Regions from separate parts of the Devosia sp. Z11_6 genome, predicted to be linked through region 1. Evidence: predicted binding sites of a transcription regulator. Region 1 holds the regulator's gene; the other holds the start of a gene.

Evidence for each region. Region 1 encodes LexA, which represses DNA repair genes until DNA is damaged. Its sites were predicted from a motif close to TGTTCNNNNTGTGTTCNG; they were not measured.
Region 2: the regulator LexA is predicted to act here: its motif matches at 4,616-4,633, upstream of def (peptide deformylase).

The regions. Positions count from the first base shown of each region.
Region 1 is NZ_JBYUNQ010000003.1:127,808-134,333, forward strand. It holds gene trpC (indole-3-glycerol phosphate synthase TrpC) at 1-446, shown strand, start outside; gene moaC (cyclic pyranopterin monophosphate synthase MoaC) at 443-925, shown strand; gene AC3YMN_RS09985 (molybdopterin molybdotransferase MoeA) at 922-2,124, shown strand; gene lexA (transcriptional repressor LexA) at 2,233-2,946, shown strand; gene AC3YMN_RS09995 (NUDIX hydrolase) at 3,045-3,353, shown strand; gene AC3YMN_RS10000 (IlvD/Edd family dehydratase) at 4,038-5,867, opposite strand; gene AC3YMN_RS10005 (2-dehydro-3-deoxygalactonokinase) at 6,082-6,526, shown strand, end outside.
Region 2 is NZ_JBYUNQ010000008.1:76,560-83,085, forward strand. It holds gene dapE (succinyl-diaminopimelate desuccinylase) at 1-1,032, shown strand, start outside; gene AC3YMN_RS17795 (hypothetical protein) at 1,029-1,571, shown strand; gene AC3YMN_RS17800 (hypothetical protein) at 1,586-2,155, shown strand; gene truA (tRNA pseudouridine(38-40) synthase TruA) at 2,152-2,889, opposite strand; gene fmt (methionyl-tRNA formyltransferase) at 3,036-3,956, opposite strand; gene def (peptide deformylase) at 4,074-4,589, opposite strand; gene AC3YMN_RS17820 (GFA family protein) at 4,707-5,093, shown strand; gene AC3YMN_RS17825 (ArsR/SmtB family transcription factor) at 5,143-5,505, shown strand; gene AC3YMN_RS17830 (SRPBCC domain-containing protein) at 5,502-5,972, shown strand; gene AC3YMN_RS17835 (DUF6894 family protein) at 6,005-6,244, opposite strand; gene AC3YMN_RS17840 (DNA recombination protein RmuC) at 6,417-6,526, shown strand, end outside.

The DNA.
Region 1 (6,526 bases):
TCTTCGAAACCTACCAGGTCGCCGAAGCGCGCGCTTGGGGGGCCGACTGCATCCTCATCATCCTTGCCGCTGTTGGCGACGATGTGGCCCGCTATCTGCTCGATAGCGCCCGCGAGTGGGGCATGGATGCGCTGGTGGAAGTGCACGACCAGCTCGAGCTCGACCGGGCGCTGGCGCTCGACGCCGAGTTCATCGGCATCAACAACCGCAATCTGCGCACGTTCGAGACCCGACTCGATACCTCGGTCAACCTTGCTGGCGGCGTGCCCGCGGGCAAGGTGCTGGTCAGCGAAAGCGGCATCAACGGCCACGAACACCTGCAGCATCTCGACCGCACCGCCGGCATCGGCACCTTCCTTGTCGGCGAATCGCTGATGCGCCAGGCCGATGTGGTCGCCGCCACCCGCGCCCTCCTGCAGGGTACTCTCCAGGCCGCCCATCCATGAGCGAGCCGCAGCTGACCCATCTCAACGAGCGCGGGGAAGCCCATATCGTTGATATCGGCGACAAGGCAGTCACCCGCCGCCGCGCCCTCGCCCAGGCGGTGATCAGCGGTCGGCCCGAAACCATTGCCGCCATCATGGGTGGCGCCCTCAAGAAGGGCGACGCCCTGGCCGTCGCGCGCGTCGCGGGCATCATGGCAGCCAAAAAGACCGCCGAGCTCATCCCTCTTTGCCACCCCATCCCGCTCACCAAGGTCAGCGTCGAGATGGAGGCGCGCGAGCCCGGCGCCATCACCATTCTTGCGACTGCCGAAACCACCGGCCAGACCGGGGTGGAAATGGAAGCCCTCGTGGCGGCCTCCACCGCCGCGCTCACGCTTTATGACATGGCCAAGGGCATTGACCGCGAGATGGTTATCTCCGCGATCTGCCTGCTCGAGAAATCGGGCGGCAAGTCCGGCGATTTTCAGCGGGCGCCATGAGCCTGCTCCCGGTTGAAGACGCCCTCACGGCCATTTTCGCCCGCGTGCCGCCCGCCCGCACCGAGTCGGTGCCGCTGGAAGCTGCCGCCGGCCGGGTGTTGACCGAGCCCCTGCTTGCCCGTCATGACCAGCCGCCCTTCCCTGCCAGCGCTATGGACGGCTATGCCGTGCGCGCCGCCGATATCGTGCCGGGCGCGAGCCTTGCGGTCGTGGGTACCGCCCAAGCCGGCGCCGGTTTTGGCGCGGAAGTCGCCCCGGGCACCTGCGTGCGCATTTTTACCGGGGCGCCCGTGCCCCCCCGCGCGGATGCCGTGATCATGCAGGAGGAAGCGACCCGCACCGGCGACCGCGTCAGCTTTGCCGCCCAGCCTCCCATCGGGCGTAGCATTCGCCCGCTTGGCGACGATTTCCGCCAAGGCCAAGAGCTGATTCCGAGAGGCTCTCGCCTCACTCCCATGCAACTGGCCGTCGCGGCCGCCGCTAATTGCGCGACGCTGCCCGTCGCCGTGCAGCCGCGCATAGCGCTCCTTGCCACCGGGGACGAACTGGTGCTGCCCGGCGCCACGCTCGGACCGGGCCAGATCGTCGCCTCCAACAGCTTTGGTTTGCGGCCGCTGCTTGCGCCTTACGCCGCCGAGATCCGCGACTACGGCATCGCTCCCGACAACCGCGCGGCGCTTGCCGAGCGCCTCGCCGCCATCTTTGCCGAAGCGCCCGATTTCGTCATCACCACGGGCGGCGCCAGTGTTGGCGACCATGACATCGTGCAGGAAATCCTGCTGAGTCTCGGCGTCCAGCTCGATTTCTGGCGCATCAATATGCGCCCGGGCAAGCCGCTTATGTTCGGCACAATGGCCAAAACCCTGGTGTTTGGCCTGCCTGGCAATCCGGTTTCGGCCATGGTGACCGCCGCCGTCTTCATCAAGCCGGCGCTCCGCCGCTGGCTCGGCGTCGCCGAACCCGCCCGCTGGCACCTGCCGCTTCTTGCGCCCACGCCGCCCAATACCGCCCGGCGCCACTTCATGCGTGCCCAAATGGTGCATTCAAGCCAAGGTGCGGGCTTGCTCCCGATCAGCGAAACCGATAGCGGTCATACCTCCTCGCTGGCCCGTGCCGATATGCTGCTGGTGCAGCCGGAGTACGATCCCGGACAACCCGCCGGCACCCTAGCTGCGGCCATTCCGCTGGACGGGTTCTAAGCAGAGCCAAAGAATTTTCTCCTGCGCCCTTGAGCGTTATTGCAGAACATAACTGGAACACCTATGCTCGTTCAGTCTTTGTTCCGATTCTGCGATTGAAGGGCTCCGATGCTGACGCGCAAGCAACATGAACTGCTGATGTTCATCCATGAGCGGATGAAGGAAAGCGGCATTCCCCCTTCGTTTGACGAGATGAAGGACGCGTTGGATCTGGCCTCCAAGTCGGGCATTCACCGCCTGATCACGGCGCTTGAGGAGCGCGGCTTCATCCGCCGCCTGCCCAATCGCGCGCGGGCACTGGAAGTGCTCAAACTCCCCGATTCGATGAACCCCGCGCTCGGCGGCCGCAAGGCCCGCTTCGAGCCCAGCGTCATCGAAGGCAATCTGGGCCGTGTTGCCGCTCCGCCGCCACGCTCGGGCTGGAGCGATGATTATGTGCGCCCCGTCGCGGTCCCGGTCATGGGCCGGATCGCCGCCGGTACCCCCATCGAGGCCATCCAGAGCCACTCCCACACGATCTCGGTGCCGCCCGAGATGCTTGGCCCGGGCGAGCACTATGCTCTGGAAGTGCGCGGCGATTCGATGATCGATGCGGGCATTTTCGATGGCGACACTGTGCTGATTCGTCGCCAGGATGTTGCCGGGACCGGCGAGATCATCGTTGCGCTGGTGGATGACGAGGAAGCCACCCTCAAGCGGCTGCGCCGCAAGGGCAACACCATCGCGCTTGAAGCGGCCAATCCCGCCTACGAAACCCGCATCTTCCCGCCCGACCGCGTCAAGGTTCAGGGCCGCCTCGTGGGCCTGCTGCGTAAATATTGACCCCGAGGGTCGAAAAACTCTGTCCCGTTCTGCTGCGGGTGGTGGCGCAAGAACGCCAGTGCTTGGCGTTCAGGCATCCTTTGGCTGGCTTGCAGCTGGTGAAAGGAACGCGGGAAGGCTCCGAGCCGATGGAAGTCGGTGCTCTGCGCGAACTCGCAGAGGAGTCAGGCCTCCAGGCAGAGGCTTTGCGCACGCTGCCATCCAGCAATTCCATTGCAGAGCAACAGCTTTGGCACTTCGTTGTGGTGAGTGCCGCCGCTCCCGTCCCCGAACACTGGTGTTACTTTACGCAAGATGATGTTGGTCATTGGTTCGAGTTCTTCTGGTGGCCACTCGAGCGCCAACCCGGACCCGAATGGCACCCCATGTTTCAGCGCGCCCTCGCCCATATAGGTCGCCACGCCTGAGCCCTGAGTTGGCCAGGAACAAGCGTCTTCAACGGAGCTCGTTGACGCCCAATAGTCCTCATGAGCCGCACCAGACCAGCGCCTTTGTGCCCCCTCCTTCACCCTCCCCCTTGAGGGGAGGGCCGGGGTGGGGGTTCAGTCCCCTCCTCCGCGAGTGACGTTAGACCCGGCTGGCCACCTCCAGCGTGCAATCCGCTCAAGCCCCATGCCCCCCGACAATAACTTATCCCCGCCCCCGCCGATCGCCCGCATAGTCTCCTCATCCGCGCACCCAAGCGAGATCATGACGAGTGGTTGGTGCGTGGAGGCTGGAGGATCGTGGGTCGCCGCGATCCGGCCGGTGTCCGCAAGAGCCGTGGACCTCTATCGTCCGGTGGTCTTGGGTGAAGAATCGCGATGGCAGCTGCACTGGCCATCGGAACCCTGATGTGGCGCAGGCAGCGGTGCCCGCCAGGGTTTAGTTCAACATCCGCGGAATCTGGCATGCGCCGCAGGAGGGAGCGGGCATCGGCACCCAGTCGCTGTTGGCGAGGCGGAGCTTCCGTTTTGCGCAACGTTTTTTGAGGCAATGCCTCGCCAACGCCGCTCCCAACCGGAGGCCTCGTGCCGACCGGAGTTTCGCCGTGCCTTGGAAACAAAAATCCCCGCCGAAGCGGGGATCTCGAAGTCGTTGGGGCTCAAGCCCTAGTGGTTGTCGCGCGGCACGCCATAGGTCTGGGCAATGCGCTGGTAAGCCACTGCTGGCTTGAGTACGGCGCCATTGCCAAGCTGGTCGACCAGCCCGCGCTGGATTTCCTGCCAGGGCGTCTGGTGCGCGGGGTACTTGTAGCCGCCCGCTTCCGCCAGTTCTTGCCGGCGCGTCGCAATCTCGGCGTCCGAGATCAGGATATCGGCGGTGCCATTGTTGAGGTCGATACGCACCCGGTCACCCGTGCGTAGGATGGCCAGGTTGCCGCCCGCTGCCGCTTCAGGCGAAGCGTTGAGGATCGAGGGCGAGCCCGACGTGCCGGATTGGCGCCCGTCGCCGATACAGGCCAGCGCGTGGACGCCCTTCTTGATGAGGTAGGCAGGGGGCCGCATATTGACGACTTCAGCCGCCCCCGGATAGCCGATCGGGCCCGCGCCGCGCATGAACAGCAGCGTGTGCTCGTCGATATCGAGGGAGGGATCATCGATCCGGTGGTGATAGTCCTCAGGACCATCGAACACCACGGCCTTGCCCTCGAACATGCCGGGATGCTCGGGATTGGCAAGGTAGCGCTCGCGGAACTCGGGCGAGATCACGCTGGTCTTCATGATCGCGTTGTCGAAGAGATTGCCGCGCAGCACCAGGAACCCGGCTTCTTCCTTGAGCGGCTGCTCGAACGGGCGGATCACCTTCTCGTCCTGGATGGGGGTGTTGCGGCAGTTCTCGCCGATGGTCTTGCCGTTGACGGTGGGTGCATTCTCACGGATCAGCCCCTGCTTCATCAGCTCGTTGACCACCGCCGGCACGCCGCCCGCATGGTAGTAATCCTCGCCGAGATATTCGCCGGCCGGCTGCAGGTTCACCAGCAGCGGCACCTTGTGCCCATAGGTCTGGAAGTCCTGCAGGTCGAGCTCGACACCGATATGCTTGGCGATCGCCTGGATGTGGATCGGGGCGTTGGTCGACCCGCCAATCGCGGAATTGACCACGATGGTGTTGATGAAATTGTCCTTGGTCATGATGTCGGAGGGCTTGAGGTCCTCATGCACCATGTCGACGATGCGCTTGCCCGTGCGATAGGCCATTTCCTGGCGATCGCGATAAGGCGCGGGAATTGCCGCCGAACCCGGCAGCTGCATGCCCAGCGACTCAGCCAGCGAGTTCATCGTGGTTGCCGTGCCCATCGTGTTGCAGAAGCCGGTGGACGGCGCCGAAGACGCCACCAGCTCGATGAACTGCGCATAATCGATCTCGCCGGCCGCCATCATCTGGCGCGCCTTCCACACAATGGTGCCTGAGCCGGTGCGCTCGCCCTTGTGCCAGCCATTGAGCATGGGGCCGACGGACAGCGCGATGGCGGGGATATTGACCGTCGCCGCACCCATCAGCATGGCCGGGGTGGTCTTGTCGCAACCAATGGTCAGCACCACGCCATCGAGCGGATAGCCATAGAGCACTTCCACCAGCCCGAGATAGGCCAGGTTCCGGTCGAGACCAGCGGTCGGGCGCTTGCCGGTTTCCTGGATCGGATGCACGGGAAATTCGATGGCAATGCCGCCCGCTTCCCGGATGCCTTCGCGCACGCGTTCAGCCAGAACGATATGATGGCGGTTGCAGGGGGAAAGGTCAGAACCGGTCTGCGCGATGCCGATGATGGGCTTGTTGCCCTGCAATTCCTCGCGCGATACGCCGAAATTCATGTAGCGCTCAAGATAAAGCGCGGTCATGTCCGGGTTCTCCGGATTGTCGAACCAGGCGCGCGAGCGCAGCTTCTTGGGCGCGCTGCCCTGCCCATTGGGGGAAGAGAAGCTGTTGTCTGCCGTCATTACCTTATTCCTCAATAGTTCCGCCGAGGCGAATACAGGCTGCTGTTTGCTACAGTTCTAGCATGTTAGTTGCAGGAGTGAACGCCAATCCTGTTGGATTTCGTCGCCCCTTGCGCTCGCAGGGCAACCGGGCGGCGTCGAATCGGCTAGGCGCAGGCCAGCGCAGCGACTAGGTTTGCCCGAAAGTGCGGGGCGGACTGCAAGAGGGGCAAGCATGAGTGAATTTGTGGATTGGGTCGGGGTTGATTGGGGCACCTCCAACCTGCGGGCTTGGGGCCTGAGTGCCGACGGCACGGTGATCGTTGCGCGCAAATCCGATCAAGGCATGGGCAAGCTGACGCGCGACCAGTATCCAGGCGTGCTCGAAACCTTGCTCGATGGTCTAGTCGGCAACAACGGCGGTGCGCTCGACGTATTGATCTGCGGCATGGCCGGCGCGCGCCAGGGCTGGTTCGAAGCGCCTTATTTGGAAGCGCCAACCGATTTGCGCGGCCTGATTGACGGCGCAGTGCGCCCGCCCATGCCCAACAATCACCTGGCCCCGGCAATTCTGCCCGGTGTGTGCCAGAAGGCCGGCGGCGACAATGTGATGCGCGGCGAGGAAACCCAGCTACTGGGCCTCGCGACCCTGCGCCCCAATGCCCATGGCGTGGTATGCA
Region 2 (6,526 bases), on a different contig from region 1:
CGCCTCCGCTTTGAGGGCGACGGCTCCTACCCGGTGGACAATCTCTTCGCGATCCGGGGGCGGGGCGGTCGGCGGCTCCTGTTCGCCGGCCACACCGATGTGGTGCCCCCTGGCGATCCAGCCCTCTGGACCAGTGACCCCTTCACCGCCCGCCCCAGCGAGGACAAGCTTTATGGCCGTGGCGCCGCCGACATGAAGTCGGGCATTGCAGCCTTTGTCGCCGCTGCCGCCGCCATTCCCGCTGACGCCGGCACGATCATGCTCGCCATCACCAATGACGAGGAAGCCGACGCGGTCAACGGCACCGGCAAGCTCATGGCCTGGGCCCATGAACAGGGTCACCGTTTCGACTTCGCCCTGGTGGGTGAGCCGAGTTCCGCCGCCACCCTTGGCGACAGCATCAAGATCGGCCGGCGCGGCTCGTTCTCGGGCGTTGTCACCGTCGAGGGCACCCAGGGCCATGTCGCTTATCCGGACAAGGCCAACAACCCGCTCCCCGTACTGTCCCGCATTGCTCTCGCCCTGAGCGAAACGCGTCTCGACACCCCGACCGAGCATTTTCCGGCCAGCAATCTCGAGCTCACCTCGATCGATGTGGGCAATCCCACCGCCAATCTGATCCCCGCCGCCGGGACGCTGCGCTTCAATATCCGCTTCAACGATGGCTGGACCCCCGACACCCTGGCACAATGGGTGCGCGAGCGCATCGCCGAGGTGGATCCCTCCGGCACCACCGTGCGGTTCGAGGTCATCGGCCGCCCCTCGCTGTCCTTCCTGTCCCCCCTCGGCGAGCATGTTGCATTGCTGTCGGACACCATCGCGGACTGCACCGGGCAGCGCCCGCAATATTCCACCGGCGGCGGCACTTCGGACGCCCGCTTCATTGCCCCCTATGGTCCGGTGGTGGAATGTGGTCTTGTGGGCCCCAGCATGCACAAGATCGACGAGCACATCGCCATCTCCGATCTCACCGGGCTGACCGAGATCTACACGCAATTCATGCGCCGCTTTTTTGCCGGTGCGGTTGCGTGAAGCTCTGGGCGGCGCTCACCCGGGCCTGGCGCGGCTGGATGCTGCTGCTGCGCGGTGACCCCGCCTGGTCGCAGCACTTCACCCTGACCAATGCAGGCCTCGCGGCCGCGCTGTCCATCTTCCTGTTTGTGGCCTTTCTGTCCGTCGCCTTCGCCTCCATGGGCGTTGGCATGCCCAGCATGATGGGCATCGCTTCGGCGCTGGTGGTGCAGGCGCTCTCGATCCTGGCGCTGCTGCTGGCCATCCAGATCACCAAGCGCGTTCTGGCCAGCCCGGCCCCGCTGCGCACTTTGCTGGTCCCCGGCATTTATGCGCTGGTGGCCTATCTTGTTGCCGGGACGGTGGTTTCCCTCATCGGCGGCCCCGCGCTGCTGCTGGTCTGGCTCGCGCTGGGCTATTTGCTTTATCGGCTCGGCCGTGTTGCGGCCGGCTGGAGCCGAGGCGTTTCGGTCGCATTTGCAGTTTTAACGATCGCGCTGCTTGTCGGCATGCCGGTGAGCCTTTACATGCTCCTGAACCCCGCCGCGTCCCCCCTATGATTGCCGAGTAACCATTGGCCCAGCCGACCACGAGTTTTCGCGATGAACTGGCTAGTGCGGCACGCGGCTGCTTTGCGCTCCTGACCGGCAACCGGCAGGCAGCAAGCTTTTTCGATTTCAGCCAGCGCGGCCTGATCGGCTCCTTTATTGCCTTCCTCCTGGCCAACGCGATCTCGGCCTTTGTGCCGCAATTGTTCGGCCTTGGGCTTGAGCCGGGCCTGGCCACCCGTGGCCTGCTGATGAATGGCGTGTTGTTCCTGCTCCAGGCGGCTCTCGCCTATGTGGTGCTGCGCCAGCTCGGGCGCACCGATGGCTTCGTGCCCTTCCTGGTCGCCGATAACTGGACCACGTTCTTCACCGCCTTCCTGTCGCTGCTCCTGCTGCTGGTGGGCGACGGCGGCGGCATTGCCTTTTTCGGCGTGATCATCGTCGTGATCATCATCGACATCAACATTGCCCGCCTGATCGTGACGCTCTCGCCCATGCAGGTGGCGATGTTCATTGTCGCCCAGCTGGTGGGCGCCAGCATCGGGCTGCTGCTATTTTACGGCATGCTGATGCCGGCAGTGCCGCCGCCCGTCTAGTAGTCGACGCCGGTCAGATACAGCCCGGCTGACGGCGCCATCGCCCCGCATTGCCGCCGGTCGCGCGCATCGAGCACCTGGCGCAAGCGTTCCGGCGCCCATTTGCCCTCACCGACGAGCTTGAGCGAACCCACCAGCGAGCGCACCTGGTGATGCAAGAAGCTCCTGGCACTCGCCACCACCACAATATGTTCGCCCTCGCGCCGCACATCGAGCCGGTCCAGCGTGCGCAGCGGCGACTTGGCCTGGCACTCCGCCGCCCGGAACGTCGTGAAATCATGCAGCCCCAGAATGCCCTGCGCCGCTTCGTGCATCGGCTCGGCTTGGAGCGGCATGGGCAGGTGCCACACATGGTTGCGCTCGATCACCGCCGGCGCCCGTCGATTGAGGATGCGGTACTCATAGTGGCGCGCGGTGGCGGAAAACCGCGCTTCAAAGCTCTCATCCACCGCTGCGGCCGATATCACCGCCACCGGATGGGGCCGCAAGTGATAATTGAGCGCCTCGCGCACCCGGAACGGGTCCCAAGGGCGGGAAAGGTCGAAATGCGCCACCTGGCCCAGCGCATGCACCCCCGCATCGGTGCGCCCCGCCGCTTGCGTCACCACCCGCTCGCCCGAAAACCGCTCGATCGCGTCTTCCAGCACGCCCTGCACGGTCAGCCGGATCGGCTGCACCTGCCAGCCCGAAAACGGGGTTCCGTCATATTCAAGAACCAGCTTGAACCGCGCCATGGCTCAACACCGGCCCAAGGTCTGGCCTCCCCGCCCCCTTGAGGGGAGGGGCCGGGGGAGGGGGTCCGTCAGTGACCCACAAGGCCACCCCCCACCCCGGCCCTCCCCCTCAAGGGGGAAGGGAGCACAAATCTCGAACTTCGCGATCAACTGAGCATCCTCGGCAGCGCACCGGCACCGCGCAGGAACGTCGCGGCATCCATCGCCGTCTTGCCTTCGCGCTGCACCTGGACGAGCCGCACGGCGCCAGTCCCGCAGGCAATGGTCAGCTCCGGCAATACCGTGCCGGGCGCCCCTGATCCCTCCGCCAGCGTCGAGCGCAGCGCCTTGACGCGCACCGGCTTGCCACCGAGCTCGATCTCGAACCACGCGCCGGGAAACGGCGAAAGGCCGCGAATATGGTTGTGCACCTCAGCCGCCGGCCGCGACCAGTCGATCCGGGTTTCGCCCTTTTCGATCTTTTTGGCATAGGTGACGCCCGCTTCGGGCTGCGGGGTGAAATCAAGGCTGCCCCGCTCGAGCGCCGCCAGCGCCCGCCCCATCAAATCGGCCCCCACCCGCATCATGGTATCGTGCAATTCGCCCGCCGTGGTGTCGGGTCCGATTGGGATCACTTCGCCCAGCGCTACCGGGCCCGTGTCGAGCCCTTCTTCCATGCGCATCACCATGACGCCGGTCTGCGTGTCTCCGGCCATGATCGCGCGCTGCATTGGCGCGGCGCCCCGCCAGCGCGGCAACAGCGAGCCATGCAGGTTAAGGCACCCCTCACGCGGCGCTTCCAGAATGGGCTTGGGCAGAATGAGCCCATAGGCCACCACCACCGCGAGATCGGCATCATGGAGCGCAAATACGCCCTGCTCGTCGGGGCCCCTGAGTGAGCGCGGCGTCAGCACGGGAATGCCCATCGCTTCCGCCGCCAGATGCACCGGCGACTTGCGCTCGGCCTGCCCGCGCCCGGCTGGCTTTGGGGCGCGCGTATAAACTGCCACCACCTCATGCCCGCTCGAAACGATCTCGGACAGGGTCGGCACGGCAAATTCGGGCGTGCCCATGAAAACAACGCGCATCGGCAAACTCCCGGGCAGCAATCAAAACTTGGGGCAGGCCACAACCAGCCCACCCCTCGACAACATCTCAATCAAGTCAGCGGCCGCGGCAAGCCCCGGCCACGAGCAACACGGCGCTCAGCCCGCGGCGCGCTTGGCGGCCTTGTCGAACTTCTTGATCACCCGGTCGCGCTTGAGGCGGCTGAGATAGTCGATGTAAAGCACGCCATCGAGATGATCGATCTCGTGCTGGATGCAAACGGCCAACTTGCCATCGGCATCCCGAACCACTTCATTGCCATCCAGATCGGTGTACTTCACCGTCACCGCGTCAGGCCGCTCCACTTCATAGTAAAGCTCGGGGATCGACAGGCACCCTTCTTCGGTCACCTGGATCTGGTCGGAAACCTTGGTAATCTCGGGATTGATCATCACCAGCGGATCGGGCGTTTCGCCTTCGCCCGCTAGGTCCATCACCACGATGCGCTTCATCACCCCGATCTGGGGGGCGGCAAGACCAATGCCGGGCGCGTCATACATGGTATCCAGCATGTCCTTGGCCAGCGTCTTGATCTCCTCGTCCACCTCGGGGATGGCGTCGGCGACGGCACGCAGCCGCTGGTCGGGCAACACAAGAATGGGGCGGATAGCCATGTTTATTCGTCCAGGCAAAAGGGAATTGTTCCCGATATGGTATTTTCGGCGCTTCCGGTCAACTGCGCTGGAACCCCGCCAAGGCCGTTCCGTTGCCGCAACAGGGAGGATAACGCCATGCCAACAACCTATCAGGGTGGTTGCCGCTGTGGCGCGGTGCGCTACGAAGTGACGGGCGAACCGCTCAAAGTGGGCCTTTGCCATTGCACCGATTGCCGGCGCGAAACCGGCAGCACCTTTTTGTATTATGCCGACTGGCCGGTCGGGCGATTCTCTGTCACCGGCACTTACGCCACTTTTAAGGGGCGCAGCTTTTGCCCCCAATGCGGCGCGCCGCTCTTCCACCTCGGCGAAACCGGCGCTGAAATCGTGCTGGGCTCTCTCGATCAGGTCCCGGCCGCCTTCGTGCCCACCCGCGAAGGCTGGATCAAGCGCCGCGAACCCTGGCTAATCCCTGTCGCTGGTGCCGGTCAGTTCGAGCAGGACCCACCGCGCTCTGCCTGAGCGCCCCTTACCAACGCGCAACAGGTTTAGTTTGCCAAGTGGTGAACTGATGTCCATAGTTCACCACATGGAGAACTTTGACCCAGCCCTTGACGGAGCCTTTCACGCCCTTGCCGACCCGACCCGGCGGGCGGTGCTCCGCCAGCTGCTGGCTGGCCCCAAGCCGGTCAAGCAACTGGCCGAGCCCTTCGCCATGGGCTTGCCCGCCTTTCTCAAGCATTTGCGGGTGCTTGAGGAGACCGGTTTGATAGCGACGGAAAAAACCGGCCGTATTCGCACCTGCCGCATCGAGCCCGAGCGGCTGCTGCAAGCCGAAAGCTGGCTGGCCGAGCAACGCGCATTCTGGAGCGCCGGGGCGGATCGGCTCGCGGCTTATGTCGAAAACCATCTGGCCGAGGAGCCAAATCCATGACTGTTTGCGACGACGAACTCACCATTACTCGCTTCATCAACGCAGCGCCCGCCAAGGTCTGGACCGCTTGGAGCCGGCCGGAGCATCTCGCGCGCTGGTGGATCCCGGCGCCCATAGAATGCGAGGTGGTCAAGCTCGATCTGCGCCCCGGCGGCGGCTTTGAAACCCGGATGCGCGAAGGGGAGAGACCGTTCCAACCCCATGTGGAAGGCTGCTTTCTCGAGGTTTTGCCCGAGCAGCGCCTGGTCTGGACCACGGCCCTGGCCGAAGGCTGGCGTCCCACCGAGCCATGGCTGGCGCTGACGGCGATCATCACCTTTACGCCCGAAGGGCCGGGCACCCGCTATTCCGCTCGTGTCCTCCACAAAAACGCCGCCGATAGCCACAAGCACGCCGAACTGGGCTTTGATGAAGGTTGGGGCACCACCATTAATCAGTTGGCCGCTTACGCCGGGGAGCTCGACTGAATTGCGCGAACTGGTCGGCAGCGCCCACGCCGCTATTTCAGGGGCCGGATGGCAAAGCTCAGCGCCAGTTGCAGGATCGGCTCACCCTCTTCATTGCGCACCCACATGGTGATGTTCTTTTGCGGGTAGGCCCCGGGAATATGGTCCTTGGCCAGTTCCGCCAGGGCGCTTGAGGCTTCGTCGCGCGCGGCGTGGTCACTAGCCAGGTCAGAGCCGATCTCGTCCCTGAACAAGACGTCACCATCATCGGTATCAAAGAAATATAGTGGCATGGCTCTCTCCTGGCTCCACCCGCAACGCGCCGGGGGGGCGGGAGTAGGCATTCCCTAAACCTGTGTTGTTGCCCTATAAAATCCGGGTCACTCCCCCCGCAACTGGTCGCCAGTTGGCGCCACGCCGCACAAGAACATAGGAGGAACGCCCGAATCGTCCTAAACCAGCAGCATGGACAGCCCGCTTCTTGTTTTCGGCCAATTCGCAGTCACTCCGCTCCAGGCGCTCGCGGCGGGTGGCGGGCTCATCGTCCTGCTGCTGCTGGTGCTCGTGCTGGCGGC